DNA from 3 places in the Pseudomonas sp. GGS8 genome. Region 1 is predicted to be linked to each of the others. Evidence: predicted binding sites of a transcription regulator. Region 1 holds the regulator's gene; each other region holds the start of a gene.

Region 1 (5,410 bases):
GAAGATCAGGCGGCCTTGTTGCGCCGCATGGGTCGTGGCCTGCTGGTCACTGAATTGATGGGGCAGGGCCTGAACATGGTCACTGGCGATTACTCCCGTGGCGCGGCGGGTTTCTGGGTCGAGAACGGTGAAATCCAGTTCGCGGTCCAGGAAGTGACCATTGCCGGCAACATGCGTGACATGTTCAAGCAGATCCTTGCGGTGGGTAATGACCTGGAATTACGCAGCAACATTCGCACCGGTTCGGTGTTGATCGAGCGGATGACGGTGGCGGGCAGCTAAGCTGCGACTGCTGCACAAAAAAACGCGCCACCCAATCGGGTGGCGCGTTTTTTTTGGATCAAGATATCGCAGCTTTTGTCAGCGCCTACGCGTCTGTGGCCGCGACCGAATGCTGCAATCCATTGATCTTTATTCGCCTTCGTCGAAGTAGTTATTGATCAGCGCCACCAGTGCAGCCATTGCTTCCTGCTCTTGTTCACCTTCGGTTTTCAGGTGGATTTTGGTGCCCTTGCCCGCAGCCAGCATCATCATGGCCATGATACTTTTGCCATCGACCATAGTCTCTGGAGTGCGGCCAGCCCTGATCTGGCACGGGAACTGCCCGGCCACCCCGACGAACTTTGCAGATGCGCGGGCATGCAGGCCCAGCTTGTTGATGATTTCGATTTCCAGAGCAGGCATCGCGATGTGAATCCTTTAGCTGAGGTCGCGGTGGCGAACCTGGACGTTCTTCAGGGATTGTTGCAGGACCTGACCCAGACGTTCGGTCAAGTAGACAGAGCGGTGATGTCCGCCGGTGCAGCCAATGGCAATGGTGACATAGGCGCGGTTGCTGGCGGCAAAGCGGGGCAACCACTTGAGCAGGTAGGAGGAAATGTCCTGGAACATCTCTTCGACATCCGGCTGTGCCGCCAGGTACTCGGCCACCGGTTGATCGAGCCCGGACTGTGCCCGCAGCTCCGGTTTCCAGTAAGGGTTGGGCAGGCAACGCACGTCGAACACCAGATCGGCGTCCACCGGCATGCCACGCTTGAACCCGAAAGACTCCACCAGAAACGCAGTACCGGGCTCCGGCTGATTCAGCAGGCGCAGCTTGATGGTATCGCGCAGCTGATACAGGTTCAGACTGGTGGTGTTGACCTTGAGGTCGGCCAGATCGGCGATCGGCCCCAGCAGATTGGTTTCGTCCTCTATCGCCTCCGCCAGCGAGCGATTGGCGCTACTCAGGGGGTGACGACGGCGGGTTTCCGAAAAACGTTTGAGCAGGGTCTCTTCATCGGCGTCCAGATACAGCACATCGCACTGGATATGCCGGCTGCGGACTTCTTCCAGCAATTCGGGAAACCGTGACAGGTGGCTCGGCAAGTTGCGTGCATCGATGGACACGGCCACCAGCGGTTGTGCCAGTTCGGTATGAATCAGCGCGCGTTCGGCCAGTTCTGGCAACAGGCCGGCAGGCAGGTTGTCGATGCAGTAGTAGCCGTTGTCCTCGAGAACATCGAGGGCAGTGCTTTTACCTGAGCCGGAGCGGCCGCTGACGATGATCAGGCGCATGATTAGTGACCGTTTTGCTCGTTCAGGACAACCTGATACAAGGCTTCGTTGCTCGGGGCGCTACGCAGTTTTTCGCGCACTTCCTTGCGGTCAAGCATGCTGGCGATCTGGCGCAGCAACTCCAGGTGCGCATCGGTGGCGGCTTCCGGGACCAGCAGGACAAACAGCAGGTCAACCGGGGCACCGTCGATGGCGTCGAAATCGATGGGTGCGTCCAAGTGCATCAAGGCGCTGATGGGCGACTCACAGCCCTTGAGGCGGCAGTGGGGGATGGCGATACCGTTGCCAAAACCGGTGGAACCGAGTTTTTCACGGGCGACCAGACTCTCGAAGACATCCTGCATGGCCAGACCCGGCACTTCGCGATGGATAAGGTTGGCAATTTGCTCGAGGGCTTTCTTTTTACTGCCGCCCGGCACGTTCACGAGGGAACGGCCGGGGGTCAGGATGCTTTCAAGTCGGATCATGGGTTGGGAGTGTTAACGACCGGTCGCGCCCTGGAGGAGGCTCTGGGTCTTTTCCTTATGCTTTTTGAGTTGTTTATCCAGCTTGTCGGTCAGTGCGTCGATCGCTGCGTACATATCGGTATGTTCCGCGTTAGCGACCACTTCATTGCCGGGAATATGCAGTGTGGCTTCGATTTTCTGCTTGAGCTTCTCGACCGTCATCGTGACTTGCACGTTGGTGATCTTGTCGAAATGCCTCTCTAATCGTTCGAGTTTTTCGCCGATGTAGGTGCGAAGAGGTTCGGTCACTTCCAGTTGGTGTCCACTGATGTTGACTTGCATACAGCTTCTCCTTCGTTGCCAGTGCATAAAGCGGTAGATCAGATGATCTACCACTGGAACGCTGTGGCGTGGCTCTACATCAACCGCTTGCGTTCGCTCGAAGGCGCGATCCCGAGGGATTCGCGGTACTTGGCGACGGTGCGGCGAGCCACCTGAATGCCTTGTGCCTCCAGTAAACCAGCGATCTTGCTGTCACTCAACGGCTTTTTCTGATTTTCCGCGGCAACCAGTTTTTTGATGATCGCGCGGATCGCCGTGGACGAGCATTCACCGCCTTCGGAGGTGCTGACGTGGCTGGAAAAAAAGTATTTCAGTTCATAGATGCCCCGTGGGGTATGCATGAATTTCTGCGTGGTCACCCGTGAAATAGTCGATTCATGCATGCCTACCGCCTCAGCGATGTCGTGCAGTACCAACGGCTTCATGGCCTCGTCGCCGTACTCCAGGAAGCCGCGCTGATGCTCGACGATCTGGGTGGCCACTTTCATAAGGGTTTCGTTGCGGCTTTGCAGGCTCTTGATGAACCAGCGAGCTTCCTGCAGCTGATTACGCATGAAGGTGTTATCAGCGCTGGTATCGGCGCGGCGTACGAAGCCGGCGTATTGGGCGTTGACCCGCAGGCGTGGCACCGACTCCTGGTTCAGCTCCACCAGCCAGCGCTCGTTGTCCTTGCGCACGATCACGTCGGGAACAACGTATTCGGCTTCGGTGGACTCGATTTGCGAGCCCGGGCGCGGGTTGAGGCTCTGGACCAGTTCGATCACCTGGCGCAGTTCATCTTCCTTGAGCTTCATGCGGCGCATCAGCTGGCTGTAGTCGCGGCTGCCGAGCAGGTCGATGTAGTCGGTGACCAGGCGCTTGGCCTCGGCCAGCCAAGGGGTCTTGGCGGGCAGTTGGCGCAGTTGCAGCAGCAGGCATTCACCGAGGTTGCGAGCGCCGATACCGGCGGGCTCGAATTGCTGGATGCGATGCAGGACGGCTTCGATTTCGTCCAGTTCGATGTCCAGTTCCGGATCGAAGGCCTCAAGGATTTCCTCGAGGGTTTCGTCCAGATAGCCCTGATTGTTGATGCAGTCGATCAGGGTCACGGCGATCAGGCGATCGGTGTCGGACATCGGTGCCAGGTTCAGTTGCCAGAGCAAATGGCTTTGCAGGCTTTCACCGGCCGAAGTACGGGTGGTGAAATCCCACTCGTCGTCATCATTGCTCGGCAGGCTGCTGGCACTGGTCTGGTAGACGTCTTCCCAGGCGGTATCGACAGGCAATTCGTTGGGAATGCGTTCGTTCCAGTCGCCTTCCTCAAGGTTATCCACCGTCGGAGCGGTTTCCTGGTAGGAGGGTTCCTGAATGTCGGCGTTGGGTTGCTGTTCGGCTTTGTCGGCCAAGGGGTCGGCGTTATCGAAGTCGTCGCCTTCTTCCTGGCGTTCGAGCATCGGATTGGACTCCAGGGCCTCCTGGATTTCCTGTTGCAGGTCCAGGGTCGACAATTGGAGCAGGCGGATGGCCTGTTGCAGCTGCGGTGTCATCGTCAGCTGCTGGCCCATTCTCAAGACTAGCGATGGTTTCATGGCAGGGGCTTAACACCTTATTCGCCGGCGCACATGCGCCATCCACTACAGGGCGCCGAAGCGCCAAACATAAGCAAATTATATGCCTGAAACTGAAGTGTTTGCCTAGAGCGCTGTAACAATAAAAAACTATTGATTTTTTATTGAAAAAGAGCGCTCAGGCGACTGGCCAGGCAGTTCAGCGCTTACAGGCGGAACTCGTGGCCCAGATACACTTCCTTGACCAGTTCGTTGGCCAGGATGGTGGCAGAGTCACCTTCAGCGATCAGCTGGCCATCATTGACGATGTAGGCGGTTTCGCAGATGTCCAGGGTTTCACGGACGTTGTGGTCAGTGATCAGCACGCCAATGCCTTTGGCCTTGAGGTGATGGATGATCTGCTTGATGTCGCCCACCGAGATCGGGTCCACGCCGGCGAAGGGTTCGTCGAGGAGGATGAATTTCGGGTTGGTGGCCAGTGCCCGGGCAATTTCCACGCGACGGCGTTCGCCACCGGACAGGCTCATGCCAAGGCTGTCACGGATGTGGTGGATGTGAAATTCCTGCAGCAGGCTTTCCAGCTCTTTGCGGCGACCTGCCTTGTCGAGCTCCTTGCGGGTCTCGAGGATGGCCATGATGTTGTCGGTCACCGACAGCTTGCGGAAGATCGACGCTTCTTGTGGAAGATAGCCGATACCGGCCTTCGCACGACCGTGCATCGGCTGGTGGCTGACATCCAGGTCATCGATCAGTACGCGGCCCTGATCGGCCTGCACCAGACCGACGATCATGTAGAAACAGGTGGTCTTGCCGGCGCCGTTGGGACCAAGCAGGCCGACGATCTGACCGCTGTCGATGGACAAGCTGACGTCACGCACGACCTGGCGGCTCTTGTAGCTCTTGGCCAGATGCTGAGCTTTCAGAGTTGCCATTACTGGGCCTTTTGCTCGTCGGTTTTCTTTTTCGGCTGGATCACCATGTCGATGCGCGGACGCGTCTCGGTGACTTTGTTGCCCGTGGCGCGACCGGCGCTCGCAAGCTTCTTGACCGTGTCGTAGACGATTTTCTCGCCCTGGGTGGTGTTATTGTCCTTGTCGACAACTTTTGCCTTGTCGATCAGCACTACGCGGTTTTGGGCTGCGTGGTACTGGATGGTCACGCCCCAGCCCTGAACGGGCTTGGTGTCACCAGCGGTCTGCAGTTGCTCGAAGTAGGCCAGGTTGCCCACCGAAGTCACCACGTCGATGTCGCCTGCAGGCGTGCGGGTGATGGTCACGGTGTTGCCCTTAACGATCATCGAGCCCTGGGTGATGATCACGTCACCTTTATAGGTGGCAATGCCATTCTTGTCGTCCAGCTGGGCGTCGTCGGCCTGAATGCGGATAGGCTGCGCTTGATCGGTCGGCAGAGCCCAGGCGCTCACGCTTCCCAGTGCTGCGCTCAGACTGAGCAAAATAGGGAGAGTTTTAACGAGCCTCATACTGTCCTCTTACGTTCGATAGCAGGTGTATCCTGCTT
Region 2 (5,410 bases), 650 kb from region 1:
TTGCCCTGATTGAAGCCGCTCGGCACTGCACGCTCGACCGACGCACCGCCGGGAATGCGACCGGCCGACGGAACGTTGACAGTAATCTTGGAACCGTCGCGACCTTCGGCATCGAAACCGCCGACCACCAGGTTGCCCTGAGCGACGGCGTAGACGTTGCCATCGATACCTTTAAGCGGCGTCAACAGCAGGGTGCCGCCACGCAGGCTCTTGGAGTTACCGATGGACGCTACAGTGATATCTATCTGCTGACCCGGCTTGGCGAACGCTGGCAAATCGGCGCTGATCGACACGGCCGCGACGTTCTTCAATTGCACGTTGCCAGAACCTGCCGGCACCTTGATGCCGAACTGCGAGAGCATGTTGTTGAAGGTCTGCAGGGTGAACGGGGTCTGGGTCGTCTGGTCACCGGTACCGTTAAGCCCGACCACCAAGCCATAGCCGATCAATTGGTTGGAACGCACGCCGGAAATACTGGCGATGTCTTTCAGCCGTTCGGCTTGAGCATCGAAGGCCGCCATCAGCAACAGGGCGCCCACCATCAGGTGTTTAAGATTCAACGTAGCCACCTAGAAAGGGAACAGCGGGCTGAGGAAGAAACGGTCGAACCAGCCTGGCTGACTCGCATCGGCAAACGCACCGGTGCCCGAATAGGTGATACGTGCATCGGCGACACGGGTCGACGACACGGTGTTGTCGGTGGCAATGTCATCGGCGCGAACGAGGCCGGCAATCCGTACCAGTTCGTCACCGGTGTTGAGGGTCAGCCACTTCTCGCCGCGCACGGCGATGATGCCGTTGGGCAACACGTCGGCAACGGTCACGGTGATCGAACCGGTCAGGCTGTTGCTTTGGCCGGTCTTACTGTCGCCTTTGCTTGCGCGATCAGCTTTGTAGCCGGCGTTCAGGCTCAAGTCGTTGCCACCAACCGGGTTGTTGGTGGTCAGGCTGGAGCCGAACAGCGAGGTCAGGCCGACACTGGTGTCGCTGGTCTTGTCGATCTGCGAGTTGGCGTTCTTGCTCGCCTGGGTGCGCTCGTTCAGGGTGATGGTGATGATGTCACCGACCCGGAACGCCTTGCGGTCGCTGTACAGGTTCTGTTCGAAACCGGCCTGGTAGATCGAGCCGTTATTGGCGGCAGCCGGCAGCGGCGTGCGCGGCAACACCGGGGCGTAGTAAGGGTCATTGGGCTTTGGCGTCGGACCGACGCACCCCGCCAGCGCGGCGACCCCACTCAGTGCCAGAACAGATACGAAGCGATTCATGACCCTACCTCACGGTGTTGCAGGCGACCTCATGGCCGCCTCATAGACTTGATTACAGATTCTGCGTTACGAACGAGAGCATCTGGTCGGCGGTGGAGATCACTTTGGAGTTCATCTCGTAGGCGCGTTGAGTGGTGATCATGTTGACCATCTCTTCAACGGTGCTGACGTTGGACGTTTCCAGGGTGTTCTGCAGCGTGGTGCCGAAACCGGCCAGGCCCGGGGTGCCGACTTGCGGCGCGCCACTGGCAGCGGTTTCCAGGAACAGGTTGTTACCCACCGCTTGCAGACCGGCCGGGTTGATGAAGTCGGCGGTTTGCAGGTTGCCGATCACCTGGGAGGCCGGGTTGCCGGCAACGGTGATGGACACGGTGCCGTCACGGCCAACGGTGAACGTCTGGGCGTTGTTCGGAATGACAATGGCCGGCTCCAGGGCGAAGCCGCTGGCGTTGACGATCTGGCCGTTGGAATCCAGGTGGAAGGTACCGTCACGGGTGTAGGACGTGGTACCATCGGGCTGCAGAATCTGGAAGAAACCGCGACCGTCGATGGCCATGTCCAACGGCTGCTCGGTGGTTTGCAGGCTGCCGGCGGTGAAGTTTTTCTGGGTGCCGACGATGCGCACACCAGTACCCACTTGCAGGCCCGACGGCAATTCGCTGTCCTGGGTCGACTGGGCGCCTGGCTGGCGTTTGATCTGATACAGCAAGTCCTGGAACTCGGCGCGATCACGTTTGAAACCCGTGGTCGATACGTTGGCCAGGTTGTTGGAAATGGTGGTGAGGTTGGTGTCCTGGGCGGACAGACCTGTTTTGGCAACCCATAGAGCCGGAAGCATTCGATTCTCCTCGTGCGCCTGTTTTACGGCGCGACGTTCTGATAATTAGCTGATCTGCAAGACCCGAGCCATGGCCTGGTCATCGTCTTTGGCGGTGTTCATCATCTTGATGTGCAGCTCGAACTGCTTCGACAAGGCCAGCACCGAGGTCATCTCTTCCACAGCGTTGACGTTGCTCGACTCAAGGAACCCGGACACCAGCTTGACGCCCGCATCGGCTTGCGCCGGCTTGCCGTCCTTGGTGTGGATCGAACCGTCCAGGCCTTTGGTCATGTTCTTGAAGTCCGGGTTGACCAGCTTGATGCGGTCGACTTCAGCCATCACCCGCGGGCCTTCGCCCATCGCGCGGATGCTGACGGTGCCGTCTTCGCCGACTTCGATCTGCTGCTCAGGCGGCACGGCAATCGGCCCGCCATTGCCCACCACCGGCATACCGTTGCCGGCGCGCAGCACGCCCAATGCGTCAACGTTCAGGCTGCCGGTGCGCACGTAGCTTTCACCGCCATCGGGGTTCTGCACGGCGATCCAGCCGTTGCCTTGCACCGCGACATCGAGGTCGCGACCGGTTTCCACCAGCGCGCCCGGGGAGAAGTCGGTGGCCGGACGTTCGCTCATGGCAAACGCACGCGCCGGAAAGCTGTCACCAAATACCGGCATCGAACGGGCCTGCTCCAGGTCCTTCTGAAAACCATTGGTAGAGATGTTCGCCAGGTTGTTGGCATGAGCCTTCTGCGCCAGTGCATTCTGGCTGGCGCCGGTCATTGCCACATAAAGGTACTTGTCCACACTCTTTCCTCTGCATGCCGGACGTTTGCCGCCCACCGCTGTACTGCTGAGCCATAAGCAATTTGCAGACCAACTTTTTTCTGGCGGCGCCGGGCCCGGCAAACAAAGGACTTGAGAGGTTTAGAGGGGATAGGGGGAATGTATCGAAGACGAAAAACCGGCGGTGTTATGCCGCTTACGGCAAGCATCAACCTTTGCAGCCAACACAGATCCCTGTGGCGAGGGGGCTTGCCCCCGTTCGGTCGCGGAGCGGCCGCAAAATCAGCCGATGCGTTTTACCTGACACTATACGGTTGCTGCATTTGGGGCTGCTTCGCAACCCAACGGGGGCAAGCCCCCTCGCCACAGGTTTAAACACCCGGCTCTTTGCCGACCTCATACTCACGCAACTTATTGGCAATGGTGGTATGGGAAACCCCCAACCGCTTGCCCAGTTGCCGACTGCTCGGATGCTCGGAATACAGACGCTCCAGCACCGCTTTTTCAAAGCGCCCGACAATCTCGTCCAACCCGCCCTCCAGGGAAAAATCGCCAAGCGGCTGACGCACGCCGTAGTCCGGCAGACGAATGTGCTCGGCTTTGACGGTGCCGCCCTCGCACAGGGAGACCGCTTGAAACAGTACGTTTTCCAACTGCCGCACATTACCCGGCCAGTGATAGTGACTGAGCCGTTCCATCGCCGCTGGTGCCAGTTTCGGCAGCGGGCAACCAATCTGCCGACTGGCCTGATCGAGGAAGTGCTCCACCAGCGGCGCCAGTCCGTCGAGGCATTCGCGCAGTGGCGGGATGTGTAGCGAGAGCACGTTCAAGCGGTGGTACAAATCCTGGCGAAATTCACCGCGAGCACACAGCTCGGACAAGTCCACTTGAGTCGCGCAGATCACCCGCACATCCAGATAGACCTCTTCATCGCTGCCGACACGACGGAAGCAACCGTCCTGCAGAAAGCGCAGCAATTTCACCTGCAAGCGCGGGCTCATTTCGCCAACGCCATCGAGAAACAACGTGCCGCCCGCCGTCAGCTCCAGAAGCCCGAGCTTGCCTTCGGCCCGCGCCCCTTCGAAGGCGCCGGGGCCGTAGCCGAACAATTCAGTCTCGGCCATGGACTCTGGCAGGCCGGCGCAGTTGAGCGCCATCAGCGGCGATTGCCCACGCGGGCTCGCCAGGTGACAGGCCCGCGCCAACAACTCTTTGCCGGTGCCGGTTTCGCCTTCAATCAATAGCGGTGCATCCAGCGGCGCCATGCGCCGTGCTTCGCGCACTACCGCCGCCATCACTTTCGAGCTTTGGAAAATGCTGTCGAAGCCGCGCAACTCCTGCTTGCGCACGTTATAGATGCGCTCGCCCACCCGATCCGCCCGGTGCAACGTCAACACCGCACCGGCCATGGCCTCGCTTTCGTCATGCTCCGATTGCAGCGGCGCGATGTCGGCGAGAAACACGTCACCCTTAACCTTCACCCGCAAACCGTTGATCCGCGACTTGTTGGCGCGTACCAGTTCCGGCAAATCGAAGTCCTCGGCGTACCGCGACAGCGGGATCCCCGGCACCTCATCCACCCGCACCCCGAGCAACTGCGCCGCCGCACGGTTGGCCGCAACGATGGAGCCCCCCATGTCGATCGACAACACCGGAAATTCCAGGGCACCGAGCAAGGCATTGAGCTCCATGTGCCGACGCTCGCTGGGCATCAGCCCTACACGCTTGACGCCGAATACGCCGGCAATCGATTCAAATTTCGGACGCAGAGCCTGGAACTGGATGTTGATCAGGTTCGGGCAGTGCAGATAGATCGCATTGCCATGCTCACCGCCCACCTCGCCGCGAGCGACGTTGATCCCGTACTCGACCAACAGGTTGAGAATGTCGCGCAGGATACCGATGCGGTTCTGGCAGTGGACTTTGATACGCATATAAAGGCCCGTAACAGGGGTGATCGTGGCCCGACGCAAGGAAATTTCTGCGCGAACGCCAAGTTAGTCGTCAAGATTATGTGACACGCGCACTCCATTTCAAACACGGAAATATCAATACTTGCGCCACAATAGCCATTCCGTAACGAATACTTTACAAAAAACACGGATTTTTCCTACTTCCCGCGCGGATCACCTGCTGCAAAGTCGCACACCTTGGCGTATCTCTAGCTCCAGAGCAGGACATAAAACAAGAACGTATCCCCTAGCAGGAGAGCAGCATGAAGCAGACGCAATACGTGGCTCGTGAGCCCGATGCGCAAGGTTTTATCGACTACCCCGCTGAAGAACACGCGGTGTGGAATACGCTGATCACTCGCCAACTGAAAGTGGTCGAGGGTCGTGCATGCCAGGAATACCTGGACGGTATCGAAAAACTCGGTCTGCCCCACGACCGCATTCCGCAACTCGGCGAAATCAACAAGGTCCTCGGTGAAACCACCGGCTGGCAAGTTGCCCGAGTGCCCGCGCTGATTCCCTTCCAGACCTTTTTCGAATTGCTGGCGAACAAGCAGTTTCCAGTGGCGACCTTTATTCGTACCCGCGAA
Region 3 (5,410 bases), 820 kb from region 1:
GGGCGTCTCTGAGGGTTGGGACCACGTCGTGGGTCAGCCATTCGCGCAGGCCTCGGTATTCGGGGCAGTAGTGGTAGACCAGTAATGCGTAGACGCCGGATTCGCTGATCAGCAGTGTGTTTTCGATGGTGCCGTGGATCAGCATTTGTACGGTTTGGTGTTGGTCGGGATCGAGTTTGCGTAGCGCGCGTTCGTCGAGGAACAGCCTGAGCAATCGGCCGAGGTCGCGGGCGCTGAACCAGGGTTGGTTTTCCAGGAGGAGGGCGTGGAGGTGGAGTTTGTGGCGGGTGAATATGTGGGGGATTAGATAGTTTTCGTCCATGGTGCAGTTCTCGGGATCAAATGAAGAAAACTGCCTCTGATCGTCGCCAAACGAAAAGGATGGCAGCCATGCGCGGGTTGGCGAACCGGTGACGCCCGAAAACCGGCAGACCCGAAGGTCTCCCACGCATAGCCGCCATAATTCGAGATGGGAACAAATTCCTCGGTCGAATGTGGTCGCGGTGCGTCGGGGTCTTCCGGGTCGCCAAACCCAGAGCTGAACATTCAGCTGGGGATGAGCATAGAAACTGGAGGCCTTACGACGCAATCGGACGGCGGTGTGATTTTTGTAGGACGTTGCCGAGATGGTGGCGGGGCGGAAGATCAAAAGATCGCAGCCTTCGGCAGCTCCTACAGAAAACATTGAATGATCGTTCCCACGCAGAGCACGGGAACGATCAGGTTACTCGGCGTCAGCAACTGGATTGAGCTTCGCTTCCAGCTCCGCCACTTTCGCCTCAAGGCTCTCCAGCCGGGCCCGGGTCCGTGCCAGTACGACCATCTGGCTGTCGAATTCTTCCCGGCTCACCAGGTCCAGCTTGCTGAAGCCGCTCTGCAGCAGGGCCTTGAACTGGCTTTCGATTTCGCTTTTCGGCAGTGGGGTGTCGCCGCTGAAGAGGCGGGAGGCGGTGCCGCTCAGGGCGTCGAGGAAGTCTTTGGGCGCGAGCATGGGAAATGTCCTGTCAACAATGGCGCGCAGTGTACCACGCAGTGTCTATAGTCAATCTCGGCGGCTTGGATGCACGCTTTTCGCGCATGCGAGTGGACAGCCGCGCACTGTTGTTGTGCGTAACTGTGGCGTCAATCGGCTGGAGGGGCCTGCGGTAGCGGCCAAGGGCTTGAAATTAATGGGTTTTGGATAGATGGCAAGCTTTCTGCTTAGTCGCTGGTGACCCATGCACTGATGCAGTCGCTGTGACGAATGCAGTGCGCCAAGCGGAACGGGGGAAGTTTCGTGCGGAGTGGTTAGCTGGCGTCGGACGGGCAGGTAAGGCCGAACGATGCGTTACAAAGCCAGGCACTGCGCTTAGACTTGAGTCGGGTTTGTTTTCCTGGGGCAAGTCCACCAATTCGGGAGAGAGTTTTCATGAAGCTAGTCACTGCCATCATCAAGCCGTTCAAACTGGACGATGTGCGCGAGTCGTTGTCCGAGATCGGCGTGCAGGGCATTACCGTTACTGAGGTCAAAGGCTTCGGTCGGCAGAAGGGTCACACCGAGCTGTATCGCGGCGCGGAGTACGTGGTCGATTTTCTGCCCAAGGTGAAGATCGATGTCGCCATTGACGACAAGGATCTGGACCGGGTTATCGAGGCGATAACCAAGGCTGCCAACACCGGCAAGATCGGTGACGGCAAGATCTTCGTGGTCAATCTGGAACAGGCGATTCGCATCCGTACCGGCGAAACCGATACCGACGCAATCTAAGCCGCCACAAACCCAACGCCCCAGGAGAAAACAAAATGACTCTGCGTAAATTCGCAGGGCTAGGAGCCCTGTTGTCCATCGTAATGCCTGGCCTGGCCATGGCGGCAGATCCGGTGGCGCCTCCAGTCCTCAATTCCGGCGATACCGCCTGGATGATGACCTCGACAGCCCTTGTGCTGTTCATGACCATCCCCGGCCTCGCGCTGTTCTACGGCGGCATGGTTCGTTCCAAAAACGTTCTTTCGTTGATGATGCAATGCTTCGCCATTACCGGCCTGGTCACCATTCTGTGGTTCCTTTACGGCTACAGCATGGCGTTTGACACAACGGGTATGGAAGCCAACGTCGTCAACCTCAATTCGTTTGTCGGTAGCTTCGCCAAGGCGTTCCTCGCCGGCATCACGCCTACCAGCATTACCGGCCCTGCGGCGCTGTTTCCCGAGGCGGTGTTTGTCACCTATCAGATGACCTTCGCCATCATCACCCCCGCGCTGATCGTCGGTGCTTTCGCCGAGCGGATGAAGTTCTCCGCAATGCTGGTGTTCATGGGGATCTGGTTCACCCTGGTTTACGCGCCGATTGCGCACATGGTCTGGAGCGGTCCGGGTTCGCTGTTGGGCGACTGGGGCGTGCTCGACTTCGCCGGCGGCACCGTGGTGCATATCAACGCCGGTGTGGCCGGTCTGATTGCCTGCCTGGTACTGGGCAAGCGTAAAGGTTTCCCGACCACCCCGATGGCTCCGCACAACCTCGGCTATACCCTGATGGGCGCTGCGATGTTGTGGGTCGGCTGGTTCGGTTTCAACGCAGGTTCCGCTGCTGCTGCCAACGGCACTGCCGGCATGGCGATGCTGGTGACTCAGATCGCTACCGCCGCAGCAGCCCTGGGCTGGATGTTTGCCGAGTGGCTGACCCACGGTAAACCGAGCGCACTGGGTATCGCTTCGGGCGTGGTTGCCGGTCTGGTTGCGATCACTCCGGCGGCGGGTACCGTTGGCCCGATGGGCTCGATGATCATCGGTCTGGCGGCGGGCGTGGTGTGCTTCTTCTGCGCCACGACGCTGAAACGCAAAATGGGTTACGACGACTCCCTCGACGCCTTCGGTGTGCACGGCATCGGCGGTATCCTCGGCGCGATCCTGACCGGTGTGTTCGCGGCACCGTCCCTGGGTGGTTTCGGCACCGTCACCGACATCGCGGCTCAAGTCTGGATTCAGTGCAAAGGCGTGGGCTTCACGGTGATCTACACCGCGATCGTCACCTTCATCATCCTCAAGGTGCTGGACGCTGTCATGGGTCTGCGCATCACCGAGGAAGAAGAAGCAGTCGGCATCGATCTGGCGCTGCACAACGAACGCGGCTACAACTTGTAAGCACGCCTATAAAAAAATGCCCGGCTTGCCGGGCATTTTTTTGTCTTGGTTTTGTCAGTGATGGAAAGGCTGAAAGGTTTTTTCATATACGTTCAGGGGCGTTTACAACGGGTGTTTTTCTGCGGCCAATGGCTTACACGATTGAAGGAATATTAGGGCCTTTGTTTTTTCCCAGAGCGCGCTAGAATGCGCCCCGAACGTGCGGAGAACTGTATGTGGCAACAGACTCTGATTACCCTGCGGGCACGGCCCCGGGGCTTTCATCTGGTAACGGACGAGTTACTCGCCGGCTTGCCTGAACTCAAGGCATGTCGGGTCGGTCTGTTGCATTTGTGGCTACAGCATACCTCGGCGTCGTTGACCATCAACGAGAACGCCGATCCGGCGGTACGTCGCGACTTCGAACGATTTTTCAATCGTCTGATCCCACAAGGAGCGGACGACTATGAGCATAACGACGAAGGCCAGGACGACCTCCCGGCGCACTTCAAGGCCAGCGTGCTTGGCTGTCAGCTCAGTTTGCCGATCTCGGCAGGCCGACTGGCGTTGGGAACCTGGCAAGGCGTTTATCTGGGCGAGCACCGTGATCATGGCGGTGCCCGTAAAGTCCTCGCCACCGTGCACGGTGAAGGGGCATAAACCGCTGGTCACCAGCGGTGGTTGAATTTTTTCCGGCGGCCTTCGACAGATGGCGAAGCTGGGCTATAACTAATCTGCTTTTCGCAAGTCATGAGGTAGAACATGAGCGACGATGATCTGGAAAACGACGACCTCGAAGTAGGCGACGACGACGAAACCGAAGAAGGCCTTGAAGCAGCGGCAGAAGACGTCGCTGAAGACGATGGCGGCGATGTGCCCGTTCCGACTGCCAAAGGCAAAGCCAAGGCTGCAGTATCGGTCGATGAGCTGCCGAGTGTCGAAGCCAAGAACAAGGAACGCGATGCCCTGGCCAAGGCCATGGAAGAGTTTCTGGCACGGGGCGGCAAGGTGCAGGAAGTGGAGGCCAATGTGGTCGCCGATCCTCCCAAGAAGCCTGACAACAAGTACGGCAGCCGGCCTATCTAAGCGCCTGCTTCCTGCTTGCTGAAAAAGCCCGCCGTCGCTGCGGGCTTTTTCATTCGAGCTACAAAAAATTATTTGAGCTGAATGCAACCCCCTGTGGGAGCGGGATTGCCCGCGATAGCGGTTTATCAAGCAATATCAATGTTGGATGCAACGGCCTCATCGCGGGCAAGCCCGCTCCCACAGATTGTTGTGTCAGGCTGAGGCAGCATTCCAGCGGGCGAGCAGCGCAGGCAACTCAGTCAAACTGCGAATCTCGGCATCCGGCACCTTCTCGGCTTCCCACGCTTTGCCCGTCGGGTTAAACCAGATTGCCCGCAACCCCGCCTGCTGGGCACCGGCAATGTCATCGCCGGGATGGTCGCCGATATGCACCGCGGTCTCGCCGGTCGCGCCGCCACGGCGCAGCGCTTCATGAAACAGTCGCGCATCCGGTTTGGCGATGCCGATGTCTTCGGCGCACAGGGCAAACTTGAAGTAATCCGCCAGGCCCAGTCGGCGTACATCGGCGTTGCCGTTGGTTACTACACCGAGGGCGTAGTGCTTGGCCAGCGTCTCCAGCGTTGGCTCGACTTCGGGGAATACTTCCAGCTGATGCCGGGCATGCAGAAACACTTCAAAACTTTGATCAGCCAGGTCTGAGGCTTGACCATGGTCGTAACCTGCCTCTTCCAGAGCATGAAAAAGCACCCGCCGACGCAGCGCGCTGATACGGTGCTTGAGGCTCGGCTCGTTGCTCAACACCCGCTCGCGAATCGACCACAAATGCTCCACCGGCACCGCGCCCAGGTTCGGCGCATGCTCGGTCAGCCATTCACGCAATATGGCTTCGGCGGTGGCGATTACCGGGGCGGTGTCCCACAGGGTGTCGTCGAGGTCGAAGGTGATCAGTTGGATGGTCATGAATCATCGCCTTTAATGCGTTTGGCCCGTGGATGGGCGCTGTCGTAGACCGTCGCCAGGTGCTGGAAGTCCAGGTGGGTATAGATCTGGGTGGTCTTGATGTCCGAGTGGCCGAGCAGTTCCTGCACGGCGCGCAGGTCTTGCGAGGACTCCAGCAAATGGCTGGCGAAAGAGTGTCGCAACATGTGCGGGTGCAGGTTCTGCCCCAGCTCGCGCTCGCCAGCGGCTTTGACCCGCACCTGAATCGCCCGAGGACCGAGGCGCCGGCCTTGCTGGCTGACAAACACCGCGTCATCCGCCGGGTTGGTCATGGCCCGCAACGGCA

What was found. The regulator sigma-54, encoded in region 1, starts transcription at its own class of promoters, with help from an activator protein. The targets are predictions, from matches to a motif close to ANTGGCATNNANNTTGCTNT.
Positions count from the first base shown of each region.
Region 2: the regulator sigma-54 is predicted to act here: its motif matches at 2,944-2,963, upstream of J3D54_RS16245 (flagellar basal body rod protein FlgF).
Region 3: the regulator sigma-54 is predicted to act here: its motif matches at 1,184-1,203, upstream of glnK (P-II family nitrogen regulator).

Region 1 is NZ_JALJWF010000001.1:2,941,904-2,947,313, forward strand. Features, by position in the region: gene pmbA (metalloprotease PmbA) at 1-282, shown strand, start outside; gene J3D54_RS13185 (HPr family phosphocarrier protein) at 412-684, opposite strand; gene rapZ (RNase adapter RapZ) at 700-1,557, opposite strand; gene ptsN (PTS IIA-like nitrogen regulatory protein PtsN) at 1,560-2,024, opposite strand; gene raiA (ribosome-associated translation inhibitor RaiA) at 2,037-2,345, opposite strand; gene J3D54_RS13205 (RNA polymerase factor sigma-54) at 2,420-3,913, opposite strand; gene lptB (LPS export ABC transporter ATP-binding protein) at 4,099-4,824, opposite strand; gene lptA (lipopolysaccharide transport periplasmic protein LptA) at 4,824-5,372, opposite strand; gene lptC (LPS export ABC transporter periplasmic protein LptC) at 5,359-5,410, opposite strand, start outside.
Region 2 is NZ_JALJWF010000001.1:3,592,580-3,597,989, reverse strand. Features, by position in the region: gene J3D54_RS16260 (flagellar basal body P-ring protein FlgI) at 1-542, opposite strand, end outside; gene flgH (flagellar basal body L-ring protein FlgH) at 570-1,265, opposite strand; gene flgG (flagellar basal-body rod protein FlgG) at 1,318-2,103, opposite strand; gene J3D54_RS16245 (flagellar basal body rod protein FlgF) at 2,149-2,889, opposite strand; gene J3D54_RS16240 (sigma-54-dependent transcriptional regulator) at 3,240-4,802, opposite strand; gene phhA (phenylalanine 4-monooxygenase) at 5,084-5,410, shown strand, end outside.
Region 3 is NZ_JALJWF010000001.1:2,118,862-2,124,271, forward strand. Features, by position in the region: gene J3D54_RS09335 (Bro-N domain-containing protein) at 1-322, opposite strand, end outside; gene J3D54_RS09340 (accessory factor UbiK family protein) at 725-991, opposite strand; gene glnK (P-II family nitrogen regulator) at 1,409-1,747, shown strand; gene J3D54_RS09350 (ammonium transporter) at 1,783-3,120, shown strand; gene J3D54_RS09355 (secondary thiamine-phosphate synthase enzyme YjbQ) at 3,334-3,759, shown strand; gene sutA (transcriptional regulator SutA) at 3,862-4,185, shown strand; gene J3D54_RS09365 (HAD family hydrolase) at 4,378-5,085, opposite strand; gene xerC (tyrosine recombinase XerC) at 5,082-5,410, opposite strand, start outside.